2 regions of the Bacillus pacificus genome follow, and region 2 is predicted to be linked to the other one. Evidence: riboswitches for the same ligand, from Rfam matches in the RefSeq annotation. Region 2 holds a riboswitch; the other holds the start of a gene.

Region 1 (5,787 bases), 1.0 Mb from region 2:
TGAACCTTTCCACTTGGGAATATTTTTTTCCATTACATTCAATGCAAATCGTTTCATTTGTATCATTTTTAGTTTCAAGTACACGGAAGCGGGCGGCGAATTCAATTGCTTCTGATAATGTCATGTTTGGAGCGGTCTCTACTTCTGTCCGAATTGTTAAGAAGCCAAGCTCATAAGGACAAAGTGTTACGTCAATAGAATGAATCTTAAATGGAACGGAAATAAGATTTGTTGTTAAATGTCCAGTTAAATTAAGGTCTTTAGAATAGCGCTGCAACCCCTTTTGATGCTCTGAATGAGGAAATAAAATTTTATTTGTAAATGAAAGATAGTATGCTTCCATATTTTGATGTGAAACTTGAAACCTTCCATAGTATGTATTTTCATTTTCAAGATGATCGAGTCGAAAAGGGCGAAAGTCATTTTTCTGTAAGAAAGGGAACATATTTTGTTCATACCCAGTTTTAAAAGAAAACGGGAATATAAATTGAAATATAGCTGTTGTTACATCTTTTTCTTCAATTGTTTGTATTGCCTCCATTTACATTGTTTCCTTTCCATATATGCTATAAAAACAACATGCCCAAATTTATTTGAAAATAACCACTGTTTTATACTTGATTAAGAATGAAAATTCAGCTTATTTAGTAGGGGACATGTATAATGTTATGTATACTAAAAGTTATAAATTGATATTTTGAAAAGGGGGATGTTGTATGCGGATTTTAGTATTAGGAGCTGGCGGCGTTGGAGGATTTTTTGGGGGACGCTTAGTAGAAAAGAGAGAAGAGGTTACGTTTCTTGTTCGCAGTAAAAGGAAAAAACAATTGGAGGAAAGAGGACTTGTAATCCGCAGTGTTAACGGGGATTTTTCCTTCCAACCGAAATTAATAACGAAAGAAGATCGAACTGCTCCATTTGATGTCATTTTATTTTCAACAAAAGCGTATCACTTAAACGAGGCAATTCAAGATGTGAAGCCTTTTGTAGGTGAAACCACTGTGATTATTCCATTGTTAAATGGTATCGCTCATGTATCACTATTACAAAAGGAATTCGGTGAGGAAAAAGTAATTGGCGGTTTATGCTTTATCGAGACGACTTTAAACGATCAAGGAGAAATTGTACAAACTAGCGCTGCCAACAGACTTGTGTTTGGAGAAATGAAGTCTCAAGATTCAGAGAGAATAAAGCATATTTCTAAAGCATTTGCAGGTACGAAATCTAGTTTTGTTTTAAGTGAAAACATTATGCAAGATATGTGGCATAAATATTTATTTATTACTGTAATGTCGGGTGTGACGACATTAATGCGGGCACCGATAGGACCGATTCGTGAAAGCGAAGGTGGACGCGATTTTATCCAAAACTTATTTGAAGAATGTATGCAAATTATGAGATGTATAGGAGCGCCAATTAAAGATAATATTGTCCAAGAACATATGAAAACAATTGATAAAATTTCGTATAATATGAAGTCATCGATGCAGCGTGATATGGAAAAAGGTTCGTCTATTGAAGCGAAGCACTTACAAGGATACTTACTAGATGTAGCAGAACAATTTTCTATAGAATCACCATTATTAGGAGCAGTATATCAAAATTTGAAAGTGTATGAAGAAATGACCTTTAACAAATCAGCAATACAATTGGATGTATGAAAAAATAAAAAAGAAAGCAATATATATAAACTGTACCCTATAGAATAGACACTTAAAAAAAGTCTATTCTATAGGGTATTTCTTGTATAATGAGAGAAAAATGAGAATCGGAGAAATTTCAAAATGACGAAAAAATTGCTTACAGAAAAGGAAATTCAAATATTATCAAAAAATCGATACGTAAAATCGGTAAGCCAAAAAGGAATTACCTATACCGATGAATTCAAGCGTATTTTTATTAAGGAAAATGAACAGGGTAAACCACCTCGTATTATTTTTGAAGAATGTGGTTTTGATATAGATATCATCGGTCTACAACGTATTGTGTCATCAGGAAATAGATGGCGTACGTCCTATAAGCAAAACGGTGTATGGGGCTTAAGAGACACACGTAAGGAAAACTCAGGAAGAAAGTCAGAAAGAGAACTTACATTAGAGGAGAAATATGCACGTTTGGAAGCGGAACGAAACTTATTAAAAGCTGAAAATGAACTGTTAAAAAAGATCAAATTTATGGAAGGGAGGATGGGAAAGAAATAACGTTACACGCTAGTCAAAAGTACCTATTAATTCGTTCTATCATTGAAAAATACCGCCTGAAAAATATGGTGAGATATTTGTGTCAGGTCGCAGGCGTTTCACGTTCTGGATACTATAATTATTTTTTAGCCATTTCTCAAAGTCGGCGAGAGAAAAGAATACATCAAGATGAAATAGTGAAAGAGATTATATTAAAGGCATTTCGATTTAAAAACCGAAAAAAGGGGGCTCGTCAGATCAAAATGACATTGGCGGGTCAATTTCAAGTTGTCTACAATTTGAAACGCATCCGTAGAATCATGAAAAAATATGGGATAATCTGTCCTATTCGTAGAGAAAATCCCTATAAAAAAATGTTGAAAGCGACGAAAGAACACTTCGTGGTACCCAATCGATTAAAACGCGAATTTAGGCAAGGTGTACCGGGAAAGGTACTTCTTACAGATATCACATACCTGTTTTATGGTAAGAATCAAAAAGGATATTTATCTACTATTCTAGACGGGTCTACGAATGAAGTTTTGGCGTATCATGTTTCAGAACGACTTACCTTAGATATCGCAACGACGACGCTGCACAAACTAAAGAAGAATAAGAAGGTACGATTAACGCAAGATGCCTATATTCATTCTGATCAAGGTGCTCATTACACAAGTCCTACCTATCAAAAATTAGTCAAAAAATTAAAGCTGGGACAATCTATGTCAAGGCGAGGAAACTGTTGGGATAATGCCCCACAAGAATCTTTTTTCGGGCACTTTAAAGATGAAGCACACATCAAAACTTGTACATCTTTCACACAGTTAAAACAAGAAATTAAAGACTATATGAAATACTATAATCAGCACAGATATCAGTGGAATTTAAAGAAGATGACTCCTGTCGAATACAGAAACCATCTTCTTGATGCCGCCTAACTTTTTTTAAAATGTCCTTTACAAAGGGTACAGATTATATAAGTGTATTGCTTTCTTTTTTTATGACAAATCATTTATTTCTTTTTGTTCTATCTGTCAAATTTATTTCCTGTTCACGTTTACCGTATAATTGATTAATTTCATTTGCTAATGCATCTAAATAGGAATCGGAAAAAATAGGCTTCTTTTCTTTAGACATATAGGTCTCCTTTATTGATTTTTTAGTATTCATTATGTATATTTACCGGCGGATTATGCGCAATCATTTTAATTTTTTCTTTTTAAAAATTTTTGTTTACATTTTGAAAATAAAGGAGTATTATAATCCACAGTTTCAATTTTCTAAATCGCTGAAACCGCATGGTGCGGGGGACCCGTTCTTATGGATTAGTTCTTAATCCAATGGGGTGAATCCTTGAAAAAGGTAGGGCTACTCATAGGCCCGAATCCGACAGCTAACCTCGTAAGCGTTATATTGAGAAGGAAGGTGGAGCTTGTGCGACAAAAAATATAATGTCTACAAGTCTATTTCGTTATGGCTTGTAGACATTTTTTGTTTTCTGAAGAAATCGTTTATCCGCTATAACTAGCAGAAAAGTTCGTACAAAATTATTGGAGAGTGGACAGCAGTGGTTTCATCTATTAAAAGATTTTTAATTGGAAGACCGTTAAAATCAACGGAGCTTGGAGAACAAAAGCTTAATAAAACGAAGGCGTTAGCCATTCTTTCTTCTGACGCATTGTCATCAGTTGCTTACGGTCCAGAGCAAATATTAATTGCACTAGCAGGTGTTGGAGCAATCGCTTATTGGTATTCTATTCCGATAGCCATTGGGGTATTAGTATTATTGACAGCCCTTATTTTATCTTATCGTCAAATTATTTTTGCTTATCCGCATGGCGGAGGGGCGTATGTTGTATCAAAAGAAAATTTAGGGATGAATTCGGGCTTAATTGCTGGAGGATCTTTATTAGTCGATTATATTTTAACTGTTGCAGTAAGTGTGTCTGCAGGTACAGATGCGCTAACATCTGCTTTTCCTAGTTTACATGCACATAATGTAATCATTGCGATTATATTTGTTATATTTATTACCATCTTAAATTTAAGAGGGGTAACGGAATCAGCTTCCGTTTTAGCATATCCTGTTTATTTATTCGTTTTAGCATTATTTATATTAATTGGTGTAGGGATATATAATATTTTAACTGGTCACGTGTCACCGAATTTACACACGCCGATTGGAACACCAGTTGCAGGGATTAGTTTGTTTTTACTGTTACGAGCATTTGCATCAGGAAGTTCTGCTTTAACAGGTGTTGAAGCAATTTCAAACGCAATTCCAAACTTTAAAGATCCTGCACCTAACAATGCAGCGAAAACATTACTTGCAATGGGTGCATTACTTGCAGTTTTATTTTCAGGAATTGTGTTCTTAGCTTATTATTACGGAATTTCCCCAAGTAAAGAAGTAACAGTTGTTTCACAAATTGCTGAACAAACATTTGGACGTAATTTCATGTACTATTTTATACAAGGTACAACAGCTTTAATATTAATCCTTGCTGCTAACACAGGATATTCTGCGTTTCCGTTATTAGCAGTAAACCTTGCAAAAGATAAGTTTATACCGAGAATGTTTACGATTAGAGGAGACCGCCTAGGTTACTCAAACGGAATTATTATACTTGGAATTGCATCGATTATTTTAATTGTAGCTTTCCAAGGGCAAACAGAGCATTTAATTCCATTATACGCAGTAGGTGTATTTATTCCATTTACACTTTCTCAAACGGGTATGGTATTAAAATGGCTTCGTGAAAAACCTGAAGGATGGGCTTTGAGATTAACGGTCAATTTAATTGGTGCAGTCATTAGTTTTATCGTAATGAGTATGTTCTTTTTAACTAAGTTCGCACAAGTTTGGTCAATCCTTATTTTCTTACCTGTTATTATCTTCTTGTTCCACCGAATTAAGAAGCATTATGATGCAGTAGGTGACCAACTAAGTTTAAAAACTTGTGAACGGATTGTACCGATTGAAGGAAATGTAATTGTCGTTCCAGTAGCTGGTATGACGCATGTAGTAGAAAATTCATTAAACTATGCGAAGTCTCTTTCTGCAGATCAAGTTATCGCTGTATATGTTGCTTTTGACAGAGAAGAGGAAAAGAAATTTGAAGAGAAATGGAAGAAGTGGCAACCTGAAGTAAGGCTTGTTACATTACATTCTCATTATAGAAGTATTATTCAACCGCTAACAAAGTTTATTGATACAGTACAATATAAAGCGAGTGAATCAAATTACCGAGTTACTGTCGTTATACCACAGTTCATTCCGAAAAAAGGTTGGCATAACATTCTTCATAATCAATCTAGTTTACTTATTCGTGCGTATTTACTTTATAAAAGAAATGTTGTTATTACGACAGTTCCATATCATTTGAAAAAGTAAGAAGGTTTTTTAAGGATAGCTTTACGTAAGTGAAGCTATCCTTTTTGTGTATACGCTATGCATAATTGCATATGGGTTATAAAAGTATATTAATATAATTTTTTCGTCTTGGAGAAAGTAGAGATTTTTGTTGTGATATATGGATATTTTAATTGAAAAAGTGAAGTGGATTATATTTTGAAATAAAGACATGAAGGCTTGAAAATAAAGGGA
Region 2 (5,787 bases):
AGTGTGAAAACAGTAGCTGAGCTACTTACACATTTAGAGTTAGATAACAGAATTGTTGTAGTAGAGCGTAATAAAGATATTTTACAAAAAGATGATCATACAGATACATCTGTTTTTGATGGAGACCAAATTGAGATTGTAACTTTCGTAGGAGGCGGTTGATTATGTTAAACATTGGACCATTTTCATTTCATTCTAGACTTTTATTAGGAACAGGAAAATTCCCTGATTTTGATGTGCAGCAAAAGGCAATTGATGTATCTGAGGCTGAAGTTTTAACGTTCGCAGTACGTCGTATGGATATATTTGATGCAAAGCAGCCTAATTTATTAGAGAAACTTGATGTGAAAAAATATACGTTATTACCGAATACAGCCGGAGCAAAAAATGCTGAAGAAGCTGTTCGTATTGCAAAATTATCAAAAGCTTCAGGGCTTTGCGACATGATAAAGTTAGAAGTTATTGGTGATGATAGAACGTTATTACCTGATCCGGTAGAGACGTTAAAGGCATCTGAAATGTTACTAGAAGAAGGATTTATCGTACTTCCGTACACATCTGATGATGTTGTATTAGCACGTAAATTACAAGAACTTGGCGTGCATGCGATTATGCCAGGAGCATCTCCAATTGGATCAGGACTTGGTATTGTAAATCCATTGAATTTGAGCTTCATTATTGAACAAGCGACAGTACCAGTTATCGTTGATGCTGGTATCGGTAGCCCGGCTGATGCGGCATTTGCGATGGAATTAGGAGCAGATGGCGTGTTATTAAACACAGCTGTATCAGGAGCAAAAGATCCTATTAAAATGGCACAAGCAATGAAATTAAGTATTGAGGCAGGCCGTTTAGGATTTGAAGCAGGTCGTATTGCACGTAAGCGTTGTGCAACGGCAAGTAGTCCTTTAGAAGGAATGAGCGTAGTTGAATAATCGATATTCTCGCCAAGAACTATTTTCTCCAATTGGAGAAGAAGGACAGCAAAAGATAAGGGAAAAGCATGTGCTTATTATCGGCGCAGGTGCATTAGGTAGTGCAAATGCAGAAATGTTTGTAAGAGCTGGTGTTGGTACAGTAACGATTGTTGATCGAGATTATGTCGATTGGAGTAATTTACAAAGGCAGCAATTGTATGCAGAGAGTGATGTGAAAAATAATCTTCCGAAAGCTGTAGCAGCGAAGAAGCGTCTAGAAGAGATTAATAGTGAAGTAAGAGTAGAAGCGCTCGTTCAAGATGTAACAGCTGAGGAATTAGAAGAGCTTGTTACAAACGTTAATGTAATGATTGATGCAACTGATAATTTCGAAACGCGTTTCATTGTGAATGATATAGCGCAAAAATATTCTATTCCATGGATTTACGGAGCATGTGTAGGGAGTTACGGCCTTTCTTACACAATTCTTCCTAGTAAAACGCCATGTTTATCTTGTTTATTACAATCGATTCCGCTTGGCGGGGCGACATGTGATACAGCGGGGATTATATCACCTGCTGTATCTCTCGTCGTTTCTCATCAAGTAACGGAAGCTCTTAAACTGTTAGTAGAAGATTACGAATCGCTTCGAGATGGACTTGTATCGTTTGATGTATGGAAGAATGAATATTCATGTATGAATGTGCAAAAGCTTCGTAAGCACAATTGTCCTTCGTGCGGAGAGAATGCCTTGTATCCGTATTTAAATAAAGATAATACATTGAAAACAGCAGTGTTATGCGGGAGAAATACAGTTCAAATTAGACCACCTCATAAAGAGGAAATAGATTTTGAACGATATAAAGAGCTGCTGAATGATCGTGTGCATGATTTAAATGTAAATCCATATTTATTATCATTTTCTGTGGAAGAAAAGAGATTAGTTGCTTTTAAAGATGGTCGTGTACTTGTACATGGAACGAAAGATATAAGCGAAGCAAAGACGATTTATCATCGCTATTTTGGATAGAAAAGGATGAGTGGGATGAAAGTAAATAAAGCTTTAACAATTGCAGGATCTGATAGTGGCGGCGGTGCCGGCATTCAAGCAGATTTAAAAACATTCCAAGAGCTTGGTGTGTATGGGATGACGGCTATTACGGCAATTACTGCTCAAAATACGCTTGGCGTTCAAGGGGTATATCCAGTTCCATTAGAAGGTATTACGGAACAGTTGAATTCAATTGGTACGGATTTAACACCAGATGCTGTGAAATTAGGAATGTTATTTAGCAGCGAAATTATTCAAATTGTAGCAGAACATATTAATAAATTTGGCTGGAATAATATTGTACTAGATCCTGTTATGATTGCTAAAGGCGGTGCATCATTATTACAACAAGAAGCAGTACAAGCATTAAAAGAATATTTATTACCAGTAGCAACAGTTGTAACGCCGAATGTTCCTGAGGCAGAAGTGTTAACTGGGTTGGAAATCCATAACGTTGAAGATAGTAAAGAGGCTGCAAAAGTACTGCATGAATTAGGTGCGAAATATGTACTTATGAAGGGCGGACATGCAGAATATCAAGGTAATGAAGTAATTGATTTACTTTTTGATGGAGAAAAGTTTATTGAATTTAGAAGTGAACGAATTCCTTCAAAGCAAACGCATGGAAGCGGTTGTACATTTGCTTCAGCGGTTACAGCAGGACTTGCGAAAGGATACTCAATTGAAGAGGCAGTTCAAGAAGCAAAACAATTTATTAGTATAGCAATTGAAGAGCCGCTGCATATTGGAAGTGGTCATGGACCGACGAATCATTTTGCGTATAAATTAAATAAATCACATGTATAAGTAGAAAAAAAGTCAGTTGTATAACTGACTTTTTTTCTGTTTACTTTTTCCAAATACAGGAGTAATATATCAGCCAGAATATATTTTTTGTAATACGCTGAGTCCAATTATATGGAGCGGAGGAACCAATTTGTGCAGTGTCACTAGGGGTGAATCTTTCAATTTTGAAAGTAGGGCTACTCTCAAAGTCCGAATCCGACAGCTAACTTCGTAAGCGTCTTGAGAGAGGACGGTGCCATGATGGATACATCACTTCATCGATCTGATTAGTATAGGGGAATATCAATCTATGTTTGAATTCTTTTATGCTAAGGAGGATGAGGTACATGGAACTAACACTTATTTGTGTTGGAGAAGAAAGCAAGATAAATAGTTTAATAGATTTAGTAGCCTTTCAACATGAGTTAATTATTTTTACAGCAAATGAAGAGATAGCGGCTGAAGTGAGGAATTGTGGATTTGATTGGACGTATAGTTGTAGTAAGGAGCAGGATTTTACTAGTATTTATGAGTGTATTAAGAAGGTGATTTTACTAGGGGATGAGCTTCCAATCGTTAGCTTCTTTACAGAACACATTCGCTTTTCTTTTCAAGCGCCTATTACTGTTGTTACAAGGAATAAACGGTATCCAGCGAGGCTCTATGAAACAATTGGAGCTACATTTGTCGTGTTTACGAATTGTGATAATATTTCTTTTTTATTTTTTGAATAGGGCGGGGGAGAAGAAGATGAAGGTGTTGTTACTAGGAGATATAGCGAATCGTTGGGCGGTATCGGTAGAGCGAGTTCAAGAATTGGTCGTACTTGATCCTATTTTTCCAAGGCCCTATATCATATTGCCATCAAAAGACGCTTTATATTTAAAAACAGATGTTATCGAATATGAGCAGCTACATGCAGAATTGTCACAAGTTTATATTCGCGGGAGAAATTTACGTGCTTTTTTACGAGGAGAATAAATAGTGAATGAAAAAAGAGCGAATGCTAAGTGCAACAAGCTATGCACTTCATGTCATTCGCTCTTTTTATTTCGTATTTAAAAGATCATTTATGTGAAAAAGAAAGAAAAGACGAGAAAACAGATGAAAAAATATTAATAACACTCAATGTAAGCGTTTAAATAGATGGATATTTTCTTATTTTCAGTAATTTAGCTCTTTACAAGTGAAAAATAGAGGAGTATATTTACTCTCATAAATCATTCATAAAATTTCCAAAAAAACCTAAAATCGCTGAGTTCCAGAAATGGAGCGGGGGAACCAATTTTGTGCATTGTCACTTGGGGTGAATCTTTCAGTTTTGAAAGTAGGGCTACTCTTTAGGCCCGAATCCGACAGCTAACCTCGTAAGCGTTTAGAGAGGAGGTTTACTTTTTGTTGTTCATTTTTTGAACACTGAGTAGAGCTCAGTGTTCTTTTTTAATATTTTAATGGTAAATTTTTACAGAAAGGTGAGAGGGTAGCTATGTTAGATGTTGTAATGATCGGAATTTTTGTTGTGTTAGTCGCATCGATGGCAAGTCTTGCAAGTTGGTCAGATAAAGTTGTGAAAGAAGGGAAGCAATCATGATGATTGCCTTATCAATTATTGTTGCAGCAATTACGGTGTACTTAGTGTATGCATTATTAAATCCGGAAAAGTTTTAATTAGGGGGAGTCATTCATTATGATCTGGGTTGCAGTCGTTATTACAATGCTATTGTTTATTCTTGTGGCAAAGCCAACGGGAATTTATTTAGAGAAAGCCTTTCAAGGGAGTAAAAAGCTGGATAAAGTATTCGGGCCTTTTGAAAAACTTATTTTTAAAATTACGGGTGTAAAAGAATATAATCAAACGTGGAAACAGTACGCATTATCATTAGTTTTATTAAATGGATTTATGATTGTTGTCGTATATTTCATTTTCAGACTACAAGGAGTATTGCCATTAAATCCAGCACACATTGAAGGAATGGAGCCTACGCTCGCTTTTAATACAGCAATTAGTTTTATGGCTGATACGAACTTACAGCATTATAGCGGTGAAAATGGTTTATCTTATTTATCACAATTAATCGGAATTACATTCTTAATGTTTGCAGCACCGGCAACGACTTTAGCGCTCGTTATGGCATTTATAAGAGGGCTTGCTGGAAAAGAACTCGGTAACTTTTTCGTTGATTTTACGAGAGCATTAACGAGAGTATTTCTTCCTATCGCATTTATGGCGGCACTAGTCTTTGTTGCACTTGGCGTACCACAAACGTTAGACGGTGCCGTTACAGCACAAACAATTGATGGGGCAAAGCAAAGCATATTACGCGGGCCAGTTGCATCATTCGTTTCTATTAAGGAACTTGGAAATAACGGCGGTGGATTTTTCGGAGCAAACTCTACACATCCTTTCGAAAATCCAGGACAAATGAGTAATATTTTGCAAATGATGCTTATGATGTTATTGCCAACAGCACTTCCATTTACGTATGGACGAATGGTGGGCAATAAAAAGCAAGGTCGCATCCTTTTCGTTTCACTATTCATGGTCTTTTTACTAGGGTTTATAACGATTACGACATCTGAATTACATGGAAATCCAGCTTTAAATGGAATGGGTATCGAACATGTACAAGGAAGTTCAGAAGGAAAAGAAGTAAGGTTCGGAACAGTATTTTCTTCACTATACGCAACAGTAACGACAGCTGCTGAAACCGGAGCGGTGAATACGATGCATGATACGTTAACACCAATTGGCGGGTTAGTACCACTCGTAAATATGATGTTAAACACAGTATACGGCGGCGTTGGAGCAGGCTTTGTGAACATTATTATGTATGCGATTATTGCAGTTTTTATATCTGGATTGATGGTTGGACGGACACCGGAGTTTTTAGGTAAGAAAATTGAAGGGAAGGAAATGAAATTAATTGCGGTAACGATACTATTTCATCCACTGCTTATTTTAGGATTTTCGGCATTGGCTCTTTCTACACATTTAGGAACAGAAGCGATTTCTAACTCGGGCTTCCACGGTTT

What was found. Region 2 has a riboswitch for cyclic di-AMP ahead of LMD38_RS22260 (hypothetical protein). Riboswitches for the same ligand answer to the same signal wherever they lie in the genome.
Region 1: it holds a riboswitch for cyclic di-AMP, as region 2 does, so the genes downstream of both, LMD38_RS17210 (APC family permease) here and LMD38_RS22260 (hypothetical protein) in region 2, are expected to answer to the same signal.

What each region holds. Positions count from the first base shown of each region.
Region 1 covers NZ_CP086328.1:3,300,445-3,306,231, reverse strand. The annotation lists gene LMD38_RS17225 (hypothetical protein) at 1-541, opposite strand, end outside; gene panE (2-dehydropantoate 2-reductase) at 717-1,661, shown strand; one part of gene LMD38_RS17215 (IS3 family transposase) at 1,785-2,172, shown strand; one part of gene LMD38_RS17215 (IS3 family transposase) at 2,172-3,118, shown strand; gene LMD38_RS28650 (hypothetical protein) at 3,189-3,317, opposite strand; cyclic di-AMP (ydaO/yuaA leader) riboswitch at 3,457-3,603, shown strand; gene LMD38_RS17210 (APC family permease) at 3,748-5,574, shown strand.
Region 2 covers NZ_CP086328.1:4,300,312-4,306,098, reverse strand. The annotation lists gene thiS (sulfur carrier protein ThiS) at 1-162, shown strand, start outside; gene thiG (thiazole synthase) at 165-935, shown strand; gene thiF (thiazole biosynthesis adenylyltransferase ThiF) at 928-1,947, shown strand; gene thiD (bifunctional hydroxymethylpyrimidine kinase/phosphomethylpyrimidine kinase) at 1,954-2,775, shown strand; cyclic di-AMP (ydaO/yuaA leader) riboswitch at 2,861-3,008, shown strand; gene LMD38_RS22260 (hypothetical protein) at 3,102-3,488, shown strand; gene LMD38_RS22255 (hypothetical protein) at 3,505-3,735, shown strand; cyclic di-AMP (ydaO/yuaA leader) riboswitch at 3,997-4,142, shown strand; gene LMD38_RS22250 (SipW-dependent-type signal peptide-containing protein) at 4,241-4,345, shown strand; gene kdpF (K(+)-transporting ATPase subunit F) at 4,342-4,422, shown strand; gene kdpA (potassium-transporting ATPase subunit KdpA) at 4,442-5,787, shown strand, end outside.